4 regions of the Mesobacillus sp. S13 genome follow, and region 2 is predicted to be linked to each of the others. Evidence: riboswitches for the same ligand, from Rfam matches in the RefSeq annotation. Region 2 holds a riboswitch; each other region holds the start of a gene.
The links. A riboswitch is a leader RNA that binds a small molecule or an ion and turns the genes downstream of it on or off. The one in region 2 is predicted to bind S-adenosylmethionine.
Positions count from the first base shown of each region.

Region 1: another riboswitch for S-adenosylmethionine. It lies ahead of LGO15_RS12590 (methionine biosynthesis PLP-dependent protein); the one in region 2 lies ahead of LGO15_RS04390 (trans-sulfuration enzyme family protein).
Region 3: another riboswitch for S-adenosylmethionine. It lies ahead of LGO15_RS20860 (O-acetylhomoserine aminocarboxypropyltransferase/cysteine synthase family protein); the one in region 2 lies ahead of LGO15_RS04390 (trans-sulfuration enzyme family protein).
Region 4: another riboswitch for S-adenosylmethionine. It lies ahead of LGO15_RS10565 (LLM class flavin-dependent oxidoreductase); the one in region 2 lies ahead of LGO15_RS04390 (trans-sulfuration enzyme family protein).

Region 1 covers NZ_CP084622.1:2,454,460-2,457,576, reverse strand. The annotation lists gene LGO15_RS12595 (M4 family metallopeptidase) at 1-236, shown strand, start outside; SAM riboswitch class I at 874-985, shown strand; gene LGO15_RS12590 (methionine biosynthesis PLP-dependent protein) at 1,160-2,275, shown strand; gene metC (cystathionine beta-lyase) at 2,272-3,117, shown strand, end outside.
Region 2 covers NZ_CP084622.1:859,639-862,755, forward strand. The annotation lists gene LGO15_RS04380 (YitT family protein) at 1-37, opposite strand, end outside; gene LGO15_RS04385 (CBS domain-containing protein) at 218-1,387, shown strand; SAM riboswitch class I at 1,535-1,638, shown strand; gene LGO15_RS04390 (trans-sulfuration enzyme family protein) at 1,728-2,873, shown strand.
Region 3 covers NZ_CP084622.1:4,062,680-4,065,796, reverse strand. The annotation lists gene LGO15_RS20870 (MFS transporter) at 1-378, shown strand, start outside; gene LGO15_RS20865 (hypothetical protein) at 561-899, shown strand; SAM riboswitch class I at 986-1,090, shown strand; gene LGO15_RS20860 (O-acetylhomoserine aminocarboxypropyltransferase/cysteine synthase family protein) at 1,174-2,490, shown strand; SAM riboswitch class I at 2,603-2,717, shown strand; gene LGO15_RS20855 (methionine ABC transporter ATP-binding protein) at 2,975-3,117, shown strand, end outside.
Region 4 covers NZ_CP084622.1:2,067,301-2,070,417, forward strand. The annotation lists gene clpP (ATP-dependent Clp endopeptidase proteolytic subunit ClpP) at 1-240, shown strand, start outside; gene LGO15_RS10560 (aminotransferase class I/II-fold pyridoxal phosphate-dependent enzyme) at 371-1,552, shown strand; SAM riboswitch class I at 1,634-1,740, shown strand; gene LGO15_RS10565 (LLM class flavin-dependent oxidoreductase) at 1,883-2,932, shown strand; gene LGO15_RS10570 (ATP-grasp domain-containing protein) at 2,957-3,117, shown strand, end outside.

The DNA of each region.
Region 1 (3,117 bases), 1.6 Mb from region 2:
AAGCTGCCTACCTTCTGAGCGAAGGCGGTTCGCATTATGGAGTATCTGTACCAGGCGTAGGAACGGATAAAATGGGCGCGATTTTCTACCGAGCAAACACAGTCTATTTCACATCTTCCACTAACTTCAGCCAGGCACGAGCCGGAGCTGTACAAGCAGCAAAAGATCTTTACGGATCCACCTCCGCAGAAGTAAATGCTGTCAATAAAGCCTTTGATGCTGTAGGAGTTTATTAATAGTTATCTATTAAGCAAGACTGGCTCATCTTTTAGAGGTGAGCTAGTTTTTTTATAGGGTTCTTTTGAAAATGAGGCTTGCTGTTTGGAATGGGTGCTGGGGTGCTCTTGACAGGTTTGCCTCCATAAACTGAAAAGCTGTCATAAAAACAGCAGATTCTTGACAGCTTTGCCCATATAAACTGAAAAGCTGTCATAAGAACAACGTATTCTTGACAGGTTTGCCCCTATAAGCTGAAAAATTGTCATAAAAACAGCAGATTCTTGACAGGTTTGCTCCTATAAGCTGAAAAGTTGTCATAAAAACAGCAGATTCTTGACAGGTTTGCCCCTATAAGCTGAAAAGTTGTCATAAAAACAGCAGATTCTTGACAGGTTTGCGTCCATAAGCTGAAAAGTTGTCATAAAAACAGCAGATTCTTGACAGAGTTATGCCTTTAATCTGAAAACCTATCATAATAACATCAGATTCATGACAGCAGTAGCCCCCTTATCCCCCAGAATCTATCAAAAACAAACTAATTCGCACACCCACCATGATTTTTTACCTATTTACTTTACCGCTTTAATTAAATGATTGACATTGACCCTGAATAGCTGTAATATTTAGAGAAATTTAATAATTCAATATTATGAAATCTTATCCAGAGAAGCTGAGGGTCCTGGCCCAATGAAGCTTCAGCAACCTTCAACCTTGTTTGTTGAAAAGGTGCTAATTCCAGCAAGTTTTTTAACTTGGCAGATAAGAAGAATGGCTATCATCTGTAAAAGTCTTCTTCTTAAGAAGGCTTTTTTTGTTTTATCAAGGACTTCCCGCATTGTTTTCTGGAGCTCATGTGGTACCTGTCTGTTTTAAGTCGAAGATCTCGTCTTTTCTCATAAAACAAAAATTGCCCTCCACTACATCATTAGGAGTGAGTCTATTGGCAGAAATCGATACAAAGCTTGCGCAGCTTGGAAACAGGAGTGAAACAATAACAGGAGCTGTCAATCCACCAATTTATTTGACTACAGCCTATCGTCATGAAGGGATCGGCCGATCAAGCGGCTATGATTATGTCCGCACCGGCAATCCTACTCGTGAAATTCTTGAGAAGGCGATCGCAGACCTTGAGGAGGGTGATCGCGGCTTTGCCTGCAGCTCCGGAATGGCAGCAATCTGGACCGTTCTTTCACTATTCGAGCACGGAGATGAATGGATTGTCTCTAAGGATTTATATGGAGGCACTTATCGTCTTCTCGAACAAGGTTTCAAAAAATGGGGATTAACCAGTACTTATACTGACATGTCTGATCTAATCGAAGTCAAATCGGCCATAACACAAAAGACGAAGGCTCTTTTTGTAGAGACGCCGACGAATCCGCTGATGGAACAAGCTGATATTGAAGCAATTGCCAAGATTGCTAAAGAAAACGGTATTCTTCTGATTGTTGATAATACCTTTTACACTCCCCTGCTGCAAAAACCATTGACTTTAGGAGCAGATATCGTCATTCACAGTGCAACTAAATATCTTGGCGGTCATAATGATGTGCTTGCTGGGCTGATCGTGGCAAAGGGTGAGCACCTATGTGAATCCCTCTTCCTCCATCATAATGGCGGCGGAGCGGTCTTAAGTCCATTCGACTCCTGGCTGCTGATTCGTGGTATGAAGACATTGTCATTAAGAATGGAACGCCATGAGAAAAATGCCAGTGAATTGGTCAGTTATTTACAGCATCATCCTGCAGTGAAGGATGTCCTTTATCCCGGAAGAGGCGGAATGATTTCTTTCAGGGTACACTCCCCTGCCATGGTCAATCCATTTTTACAAAGTCTATCAGTCATCACGTTTGCTGAAAGTCTTGGCGGAGTTGAAAGCTTTATTACCTATCCTGCAACACAGACACATGCTGACATCCCGGCAGAAATACGAGAAAAAACGGGTGTTTGTGAACGGCTGCTGCGGTTCTCGGTGGGAATCGAAAATGTGGAGGATTTGAAATCTGACTTGGATCATTCATTCAATAAAGCACGCCTGGAGGTTGAAGTTTTATGAGCCATCGATATACATTCGAAACCCAGTTGCTGCATAACAAACATAAAGTAGACCCAGCCACTGGCGGAGTGAGTGTGCCCATCCAGCATGCCTCTACCTTCCATCAGTTTTCTGCGGATGAGTTCGGAAAATATGATTATAGCCGCAGCCTTAATCCCACCAGAGAGGCACTAGAGGAAATTATAGCCGAACTGGAAGGCGGTGTCCGCGGGTTTGCTTTTTCATCTGGCATGGCTGCTATTTCAACGGCATTTTTGCTTCTCTCGCAGGGAGATCATGTGGTCGTCACCGAGGATGTTTATGGAGGAACATACCGGATGGTGACACAGGTGTTGAATCGTTTTGGTATAGAGCACACTTTTGTCGATATGACCGACCTTGAGGCAGTGGAACAAGCGATCAGGCCAAACACAGCCCTGCTATATGCAGAAACGCCTTCCAACCCCCTGTTAAAAGTAACGGATATTGCCGCGATCAGCGAAATAGCGAAGAGTCACGGTGCCCTAACCTTTGTCGACAACACTTTCATGACACCTTACTTGCAGCGTCCTCTTGAACTCGGAGCTGATATTGTCCTTCACAGCGCCACAAAGTTTTTATCCGGCCATAGTGATACGGTCGCGGGTCTAGCAGTAGTCAAGGATGAAGAACTGGCAAAAAGGCTGTATTGCCTTCAGAACTCATTCGGTGCAGTCTTGGGAGTACAGGATGCATGGCTTGTGATGCGAGGCATGAAGACTCTGTCGGTCAGAATGAATCAGTCTCAGGAAAGCGCCAAGAGAATCGCTGAATTTTTACATAAACAGCCTTTCATCAAGAATGTTTTTTACCCTGGTCTTCTG
Region 2 (3,117 bases):
CCTCTTTGACTACCCTTTTTTTCTTCGTTGCTGCCACTGAATATCAATCCCTTTTCTATAAAAAATAAACATCTATGAATTAGTAATGTATGTACTATACTTATTGTATCAAACTTAAAGTTCATCTGGAATTTTTACATTATATATCCATGATTAGTAAAAGTGGTAAATGGGGTAAGGAGAAGGGGAAGTTATTTGAAATTACGGAGGGGCTATCTTGGTTAAAAATACTCAGAATAAACATAGATCCAATCATCAGTCAGGTTCAAAAAAACAGGCTGGGAAAAATAAAAAGTCATATCTTCGTACAAATCCTAAGCAGCAAGTGTCAGATGAAAATAGGCTGAAGCGAGTTGATGAAAAGGAACAAAAGCACCCTGGTAAAAAAGACAACGAAAGTGCGGATTCATCCAATTCAGCTGGAAAAGGAAACGGCAACTCGCCGTCAAAAGCTAAATCAGACAACAAGCAGACCAGCCGCGGGAAGAGTTCCTCATCTGAAGAACAATTAAAAAACAGTAATGGTAACTCATCCTCCAATCAATCCAAAAGCAAAAACGGTAATGGGAAACCATCTTCTCAACAATCCAATAATGGGAATGGGAAAAAGCGTGGAAATGATGATGGAAGGAATCCCGAATCAGGCACCAATGCTTCTGAGGAGCATGAGGTAAAACATAAGGAGCAATCCGGAAAGTTCGAGACAGCTTTTAACAGGATTCATAAAGCGTTGAAAGAAATGGTGAAGGGAACGGACAGTGATGCGTTTGTCGAGCTGCTGTATTCAGGCTATAAAAATCATTCATTAGTGCGTAAATATAAAAGTGAGCTTCATCAGTTTGCGAAGCTTCGCAATGCGATTGTCCATGAGCGGGTGAACGCGGATTATTATATCGCCGAGCCTCATATCGAAGTGGTTGAACGGATCGAGGAGATATGCAGGGAGTTCGAGAAGCCGCAGACAGCGTTATCGATCGCGACCAGCCCTGTGTTTTATTATTATGAAGATGCGTATCTTAAAGATGTTCTAAAGGTGATCAATAAGTTTGATTTCACAAGATTCCCTGTCTATGACAAGGATGATAAATATATTGCCTTGCTGACTTCAACGGAAATCATCCAGTGGATGGCGAAGCATTTTTCAGATAGCGTCGTGCATTTTGAGGACGTGAGGGTCAAAGAGCTTTTGACGAAGGGGAAAAATTACTTTGTGACCTTTGTCGATGAGGATGCATCTTTGTATCATATTGAAGAGTTATTTGAGCGTTACCATACAAGAGGGAAAAAACTGCAGGCCGTCATCATCACGGAAACCGGTGACCGGCACGGGAAGCCAATTGGCGTGATCACGCCGTGGGACTTGCTTGACAGCGATCCGGAAGATTGATTAGCTGAGTGCAACTGAAACGCAAGGGTTAAGCATACAATGTCAGTGGTTAATCCATCAGACACACTGTGTGAACCCTCATTGACGGAAAGCCGGCGATGCTGGTATACTTCAGCTATTAAAAAATTATTTTCAAACTCGAAATAACTCTTATCCAGAGCGGCGGAGGGACAGGCCCTTTGAAGCGCGGCTACCTCATCTTTTTAGATGAAAAGTGCTGAGTCCTGAAGATTGCAGTCTGAAGATAAGAGAGGCTGATTGAACTTAACCTCTCCTAAATGGAGAGGTTTTTTTATAATGTTTTACCATACGACTACGAATTCTAAAAGCAGGTGACAAGATGGCTAAAAAGTTTGAAACAGAAGTATTGCATTCAGTACATACGAAGCAACAGGGTATTAAAAGCAAGGCTACCCCGATTTATCAGACGTCAGCTTTTACATTCAATGATCTTGATGAGCTGGAGGGCTTTTATCAGGGAGAAGGGAATTATTTGTATTCCAGGGTTGGCAACCCGAATACGGATGAACTGGGTCAAGCTGTAGCAGCGCTTGAGTATGCAGAAGATGGAGTGGCGGCTTCATCAGGGCTGGCTGCCATTTTAGCGGGTGTCCTGGCAGTGGTGAAAAGCGGTGACCATATTGTGGCGGCTGATGATGTTTATGGCGGGAGTTTCCATATGCTGAAGGCTGAGCTGGAACGCTTTGGAATCGAGACGACTTTTGTAGCGTTTGCGGATTTGCAAAATGTAGAACAGGCAATCCGACCGAATACGAAGCTTCTATATACTGAGTCCATCACAAATCCGCTTCTTCGTGTGGAAAAATTGGAGGAGGTCATCTCGCTTGCCAAGCAAAGAAATCTCATTGTTTTGGTGGATAATACATTCGCTACGCCGCTGCATGTCCGCCCGTTCACACTCGGAGCTGAACTGGTTGTCCACAGTGCGACCAAATACATTGGCGGCCACAGTGATGTCACATCGGGTGTAGTCGTTGGCAAGAAGGAACTGATTGCGGAAGCACGCGCAAGAATCGTGAACCTCGGTGCGAACCTCAGTCCGTTTGAAGCGTGGCTCACCTGCAGGGGACTGAAAACCCTTGGGTTGAGGATGAAGGCTCAATCAGAGAATGCCAGAAAGCTGGCTGACAGTCTGAAAGAAAATAAGAATGTCGCAAAGGTTTATTATCCATTCACTGAAGGTGAAAAAGGATTCGGTGCCATCGTAAGTATTGAACTCGCAGAACATGTGGATGCAGATCAATTTTTCAAATCGCTAGGTTGGGTTAAAATTGTACCAACACTTGCGGGAGTCGAAACGACTGTCTCCCATCCACTGAAAACTTCCCATCGCGCGCTGCCGCCGGAGGCACAGGCAGAGCTTGGAATCACGTATCGACTAGTCAGGATTTCAGTTGGAATCGAAAATAGCGAGGATATCATTCAGCAATTTGAATCAGCACTGTCTGCGGCAGTTGAAAAATAACATGAGCTCCATATAATGTTGATAATAGGCTATGTAAATGGAATGATGATTTTACAGTTTCTGAAAAATAAACGGAAAATTTTCGCTTAAATTGGAAACGACTCTTATTTTCACATGAATAAGGGTCGTTTTTCTGTTTATTTAACCAAAAACACTGGATTCTTTCTTATTTGTAGCAGTTAACCGGAATACCTCCTTTTATTTATCATTTATAAGCCTCTTGTTTAGACAAAGCCGGAAAAAC
Region 3 (3,117 bases), 1.6 Mb from region 2:
TTGCAGATGTTATCTCTGCCGTTTCTATTGCTGACAGCCTATACGCAAAATTTTTGGTTGGCAGCTTTAGGGTTTTTGTTTCGTCAGGCACTTATGAACGCTGGCAACCCGATACAGATGTCATTAATGATGTCGAAGGTTGATGACTCAATGAAGGGTTTGGCCAACTCTGTGAATCAAATGGTGTTTAATCTCGGTTGGGCCGTCATGGGACCTGTGTCAACTGGGATTGTCCTCAAATACGGATCTTATTGGGGATATGCTACCGTATTTACGATCACTGCGATGCTGTATTTAGTTGGTTCCACGTATTTCTTTGTCGTTTTTAAAAGTATGGATAAGCCAAAATCCGGCATAGTGAGCCCCAAAACAGCCTGATGACCATTTTTCTTGGATTTATTTCTCGGGAAATGAAAGACAATGCCGAATTATCAAAGGGCATTGTCTTTTTTTACGTTATACACGTTGCAAAATCTATTTTAATCGAATTATTTGTCGAAGGATTCTAACAGGTTTTTCCCCTTATTCAAGGAATAGTTATGGTAGGGGAGTTGATCGGAATGCGAGAATGCATTGATAGGTTTGTAACTGTACTTGCCAATAAGGAACATGTTTTTCAACTAGTAAAGAAACTGGACCTGGTGTTGAAAATAGAAGCTGATCATGGCATTCACTATTTACTCTTCAGGGATGGCAAGGTCAGTTACTGCCAATTTTCTAGTCCTAATGGAAACATCGTAACAATCTCAGGAAATGATGCTTATTTGGAGCAATTACTTGATGGAGACCTGAAACTGATGCATGGAGTCAAAATGAATTACTTTAAAACGGATTGTCCATTTCGAGTCCAATTGGTTTTGGAATCATTATTTTACCTTACAAAACCGATTCCATTATAAAACTTTATCTGAAAAGTCTAAATATATTGACCATTATCTATTCACATGATATTATCACTTTAACGCAATAAAAACTTAATTGAATATTCTTATCCAGAGAGGTGGAGGGACTGGCCCTATGAAGCCCGGCAACCGGTTGTGAAAACACGGTGCTAATTCCAGCAGAGTTATTGGCTCTGCAAAGATAAGGAGAGATGATAAATCACCCTCTTCTTAGGAAGAGGGTTTTTTGTATCAGTTTTTCCAAATAATCATGGTGATTGGAGAGATGGAGATGGCAAATGAGCAAAAAAATTATCGGATTGAAACGCTGGGGGTACATGGTGGCCAGTCACCAGACCCGGTGACTGGGGCGAGAGCAGTTCCGATTTATTCGAGCAATGCATTCCAGTTTGAAAACACGGATCATGCCGCAGATTTATTCGCGCTTAAAGAACCGGGCTATATCTATTCACGGATACATAATCCGACCGTAACAGCCCTCGAAGAAAAAGTAGCTTTGCTTGAAGGTGGTGTTGGTGCGCTTGCATTATCAAGCGGAATGTCAGCCATAATGATGGCCATCCTGAACATAGCGCATGCTGGTGATGAAATTGTTGCTGCTGGTAATCTATATGGCGGAACTTACAATCTATTTGCTGTCACCCTGCCAAAGTACGGTATAAAAGTCCATCTGGTGGATTCCACTGATCCTGAAAATTTCCGTAGCGCTATTACTCCAAAAACAAAAGCGGTTTATGCCGAAACAATCGGGAATCCAAGTCTCAGGATCCTCGATATTGAAGCTGTGGCTGAAATTGCTCATGAAGCAGGAGTACCACTGATTATCGATAACACTTTTGCGACTCCTTATCTTTGCCGGCCAATAGAACATGGCGCCGATATCGTCATCCACTCGGCTACCAAATGGCTGTTAGGAAACGGAACAGTTATGGGCGGAATTATTGTGGACGGAGGGAAGTTTGATTGGAAATCAGCTAAGTTCCCAGGTTTCAATGAGCCCGATTCCAGCTATCATAATATTGTCTATAGCGAGGCAATCGGTGCAGCGGCTTATATCGTAAAGGCAAGGGTCCAGCTTTTGCGTGACCTTGGACCGGCAATCAGTCCACAGAGTGCGTTTCAATTCAATTTGGGCATAGAAACCTTGCATGTACGTATGAAGGAGCATATCGCCAATACACGGAAAATCGTAGACTATCTTGAGTCGCATCCCGCTGTTACATGGGTCAGCTATCCTGGCCATGAGTCCCATGCTGATAAAAGTCTTGCAGACCGCTACCTTCCAAAGGGAGCAGGGGCAGTCGTCATCTTTGGGATTGAAGGAGGCAGGGAAGCAGGAGCCAAACTAATTAACTCATTAGAATTATGGTCCCATGTCGCGAATGTCGGCGATGCAAAAAGCCTGATCATCCATCCTGCAAGCACGACACATCAGCAGCTGGATTCTGATGGCCTTAAAGCAGCCGGTGTTCCTGAGGATCTGATCCGTCTTTCGGTCGGGATTGAAAATGTGGACGATATCATTGAAGACCTTGAACAGGCAATCGAAAAAGCGACCGGAGTACCAGGTGTACCGGCAGGAACCTGACATCCATAAGCTTCCAGTTGATATTTAAGAATAATTTTTATTGACACTCTTTTTCACTCCGTGCTACAATCACACTCGTAACTTAAAACCGATTAGATAATTTAATAGCGTGCTCTTATCAAGAGAGGTGGAGGGAAGTGCCCTATGAAACCCGGCAACCGTCATTAAGCTTTGCTTACTGAAATGGTGCCAATTCACACAAAGCAAATTGCTTTGGCAGATGAGAGAAAGGAATCCACTATTACTATGCCTTTCTGCTCACTTGCAGGAAGGCTTTTATTTTGTCTTTTTTTGAAAAAGTTTTTCGAAAAGAGTTTTTCCGAGAGCATGATCATCTCCGATTAAGAGGCTATTTCCCATTTTAGCTAAAGTTTGAATTTTTTCGGTTAGGGAATGGGAAACTAGATTGATAACCTTCTTAAACATAGGAGATTTAACGGTTTTAATAAGTGTAGAATACTCGGTTGCAAAGAGGGGGAGTCAATTGATCACGATAAAGAATGCCAGAAAAATTTACCCTTCCAATAAAGGGGAGGTTAAAGCGGTAGATGATGTCAACCTTGAAGTCAAGGAAGGCGAAATATACGGAGTCATTGGTTACAGCGGCGCCGGTAAAAGTACTTTAAT
Region 4 (3,117 bases), 1.2 Mb from region 2:
TTGCCTAACAGTGAAATCATGATCCATCAGCCGTTGGGCGGTGCAAGAGGCCAGGCGACTGAGATTGAGATTTCGGCTAAAAGAATCCTAAAGCTGCGCGACCATGTGAATCAAATTATTTCCGATAGAACTGGCCAGTCGGTTGAAAAAATCGCAAAGGATACTGACCGGGATTATTTTATGAGTGCACAGGAAGCTTTGGAATACGGGATTATTGATAAAATTATTACACGAACATAGGGGCTGCTTAAGCAGTCCTGTTTTTTTTTTGCTAGAAATGACTGGCTGCCCCTGATATAATCGAATTTATATTTTAAAAGATTCTAACAATTCACAGCGTTAAAGAAATAAACAGTAAGGGAGAATTTCCATGAATATTTACGGATCAGAAAAGATTAGAAAGATGACATCAAGTATTTTTCAGGAAGTGGTTGACCGTAAACAGGCAGCATTGATGAACGGGAAAGATGTTATTGACTTATGTATAGGGAGTCCTGATTTTGGCCCGCCTTCTTTTGTAATGGAGGAACTTGCTAAATATTCGATGGATCCAGGGAGATATGGATACACGTTAAAGGGAATCAGTGAATTTAATGAGGCAGTTACATATTTTTATCAACAGCGTTATTCTGTTGAGCTAGAAGCCGAAAGTGAAGTCTTGCAGCTGATGGGCTCGCAGGATGGGCTAGCGCACTTGGCTACTGCAATCATTGACCCTGGGGATTATGTACTTGTTCCGGATCCAGGTTACCCAATCTATGAAGCTAGCGTAACCATTGCCGGCGGGTCGATCTATGCTATGCCTTTGTTGGAGAGAAATCAATATCTGCCGCAGCTGAATGAGATTCCTCTAGAAATCTTAGAAAAGTCAAAAATGATGATCTTGAGTTATCCTGGAAATCCTGTCACGGCTCTGGCGGACAGCAGCTTTTTTGAACAGGTAGTCGAATTCGCTAAAGTACATAACATCCTCGTGGTGCACGACTTCGCCTATTCTGAATTGATTTATGATGGGAATCCGAAAACCAGCTTCCTTTCGGTGGAGGGCGCCAAAGACGTAGGGGTAGAGTTTAACTCATTGTCAAAAACCTTCAATATGGCAGGCTGCCGCATTGGCTACGTCGCTGGGAATTCACAGGTGATCAATATTCTTGCTTCCTTCAAATCACATATCGATTACGGTATTTTTTACCCGATTCAAAAAGCAGCAATTGCTGCACTGACCTCAGATTATTCTTTTCTGGGGGATCAGCTGAAACAGTATGAAGCACGAAGGGATGCATTGGTTTCAGGGTTCAGGAATAGCGGTTGGCAAGTGGCCAATTCTCCGGCAACGATGTTTGTGTGGGCTAAAATTCCTGCCGGCTGGAAATCCCGCGATTTCGCTTTCAAGCTAATTGATGAAGAAGGAATTGCCGTCGTTCCTGGTGATGCTTTTGGCAAACAAGGCGAAGGCTATGTCCGAATTGCCATGGTTCAGCCACCAGATAGACTGATAGAAGCATCTCAAAGGGTAAATAAATTTTTGTCTGGGTTTCCGGTCGGAATCTAATAATATTTCGATAAACGAATTGACTTTTGAATGAATTTGGAATATTATCACTTTAACGAACTAAAATTTAATATTTATGTCTTCTTATCAAGAGAGGTGGAGGGAAAGGCCCTGCGAAACCTCGGCAACAGGTTCTTAAAGAATACTGTGCCAATTCCTGCGGACAATTTTTGTCTGAAAGATGAGAAGAGAGTATGATATGGCTCTCTTCTTGAAGAAGGGAGCTTTTTGTTTTTAGGAGGCTTATTTATGAGTCTTTATTGTTTTACTTATAAAACCAACTTATCAGGTTTGTTAAGTTGGAATTCTATGAGCAGAGGAGAGATTGAGATGAAATACGGATTTTGGCTGCCTATTTTTGGCGGATGGCTAAGGAACGTAGAAGACGAAAACATGCCGCCTACCTTTGACTATGCAAAGAAAGTGATTCAATCAGCAGAACAATGGGGCTACTCTACAACATTAATTGCCGAATTATACTTGAATGATATAAAAGGGCCAGAGTGCGATTCCCTTGAAGCATGGACAACTGCTGCCGCACTGGCTTCAGTAACGGAAAAAATTGAAATAATGGCAGCGGTTAGACCGGGCTTCCACAATCCGGCTATCACAGCAAAAATGGCGGCAAATATTGATCAACTCAGCAACGGTCGATTTACGCTTAATGTTGTTTCAGCATGGTGGGAGGAAGAAGCAAGGCAATACGGCGGAATTTTTACCGAACATGATGAGCGATATGACAGGACTATAGAGTTCATAGATGTACTCAAGGGACTATGGCGTGATGAAACCTTCTCTTATGAAGGCAAGTTTTATCAGCTCAAGGATACGAAGCTGTTCCCGAAACCAGTTCAGCGGCCGAATCCGGTCCTTTATGCCGGCGGAGAAAGTCCAAAAGGAAAACAGACCATTGTTGAAAAATGTGATGCCTATGTCATGCATGGCGGAACAGTAGAAGAAATTGAACGGAAAATTACAGACATGAAAGTCCGCAGAGCGGCTACGTCAAATCCAGAATTGTCGGAGTTCGGAATGGCTGCCTATGTCATTTGTCGTGACACCGAGGAAGAAGCATTCGCAGAATTGAAACGCATTACGACTGTAAAGGAATCAAGTGCCTATGCTGGCTTTAAGGATTTCACAAGTAAATCCCAGCTTGAACAACAAATCCAGCACCAGGATTACTCGGTGTCAAACCGTGGGTTACGCCCGAATTTAATTGGCACTCCAGACCAAATCGCCGAGCGAATTCTTCAGTATGAACAAGCCGGATTAGGGTTGCTTCTGCTGCAATTCTCTCCGCAGCTCGAAGAAATGGAACGTTTCGCAAAGCAGGTTATGCCTCTTGTTGAGGCAAAAAGAAAGCAAGCGATTGCTTGAACTACCATAAGGAGATGAGTAAATATGAGCAAAGTATATATCATCCATGAAAATAGTGAATGGACAATTCATTTAACAAAGCGGTTAGAGGAGCTAGGTGTTCCTTTTGAGGAATGGCATCTTGACGAAGGACTGCTGGATTTATCAAAGGAACCGCCACAAGGTATTTTTTATAGCAGGATGAG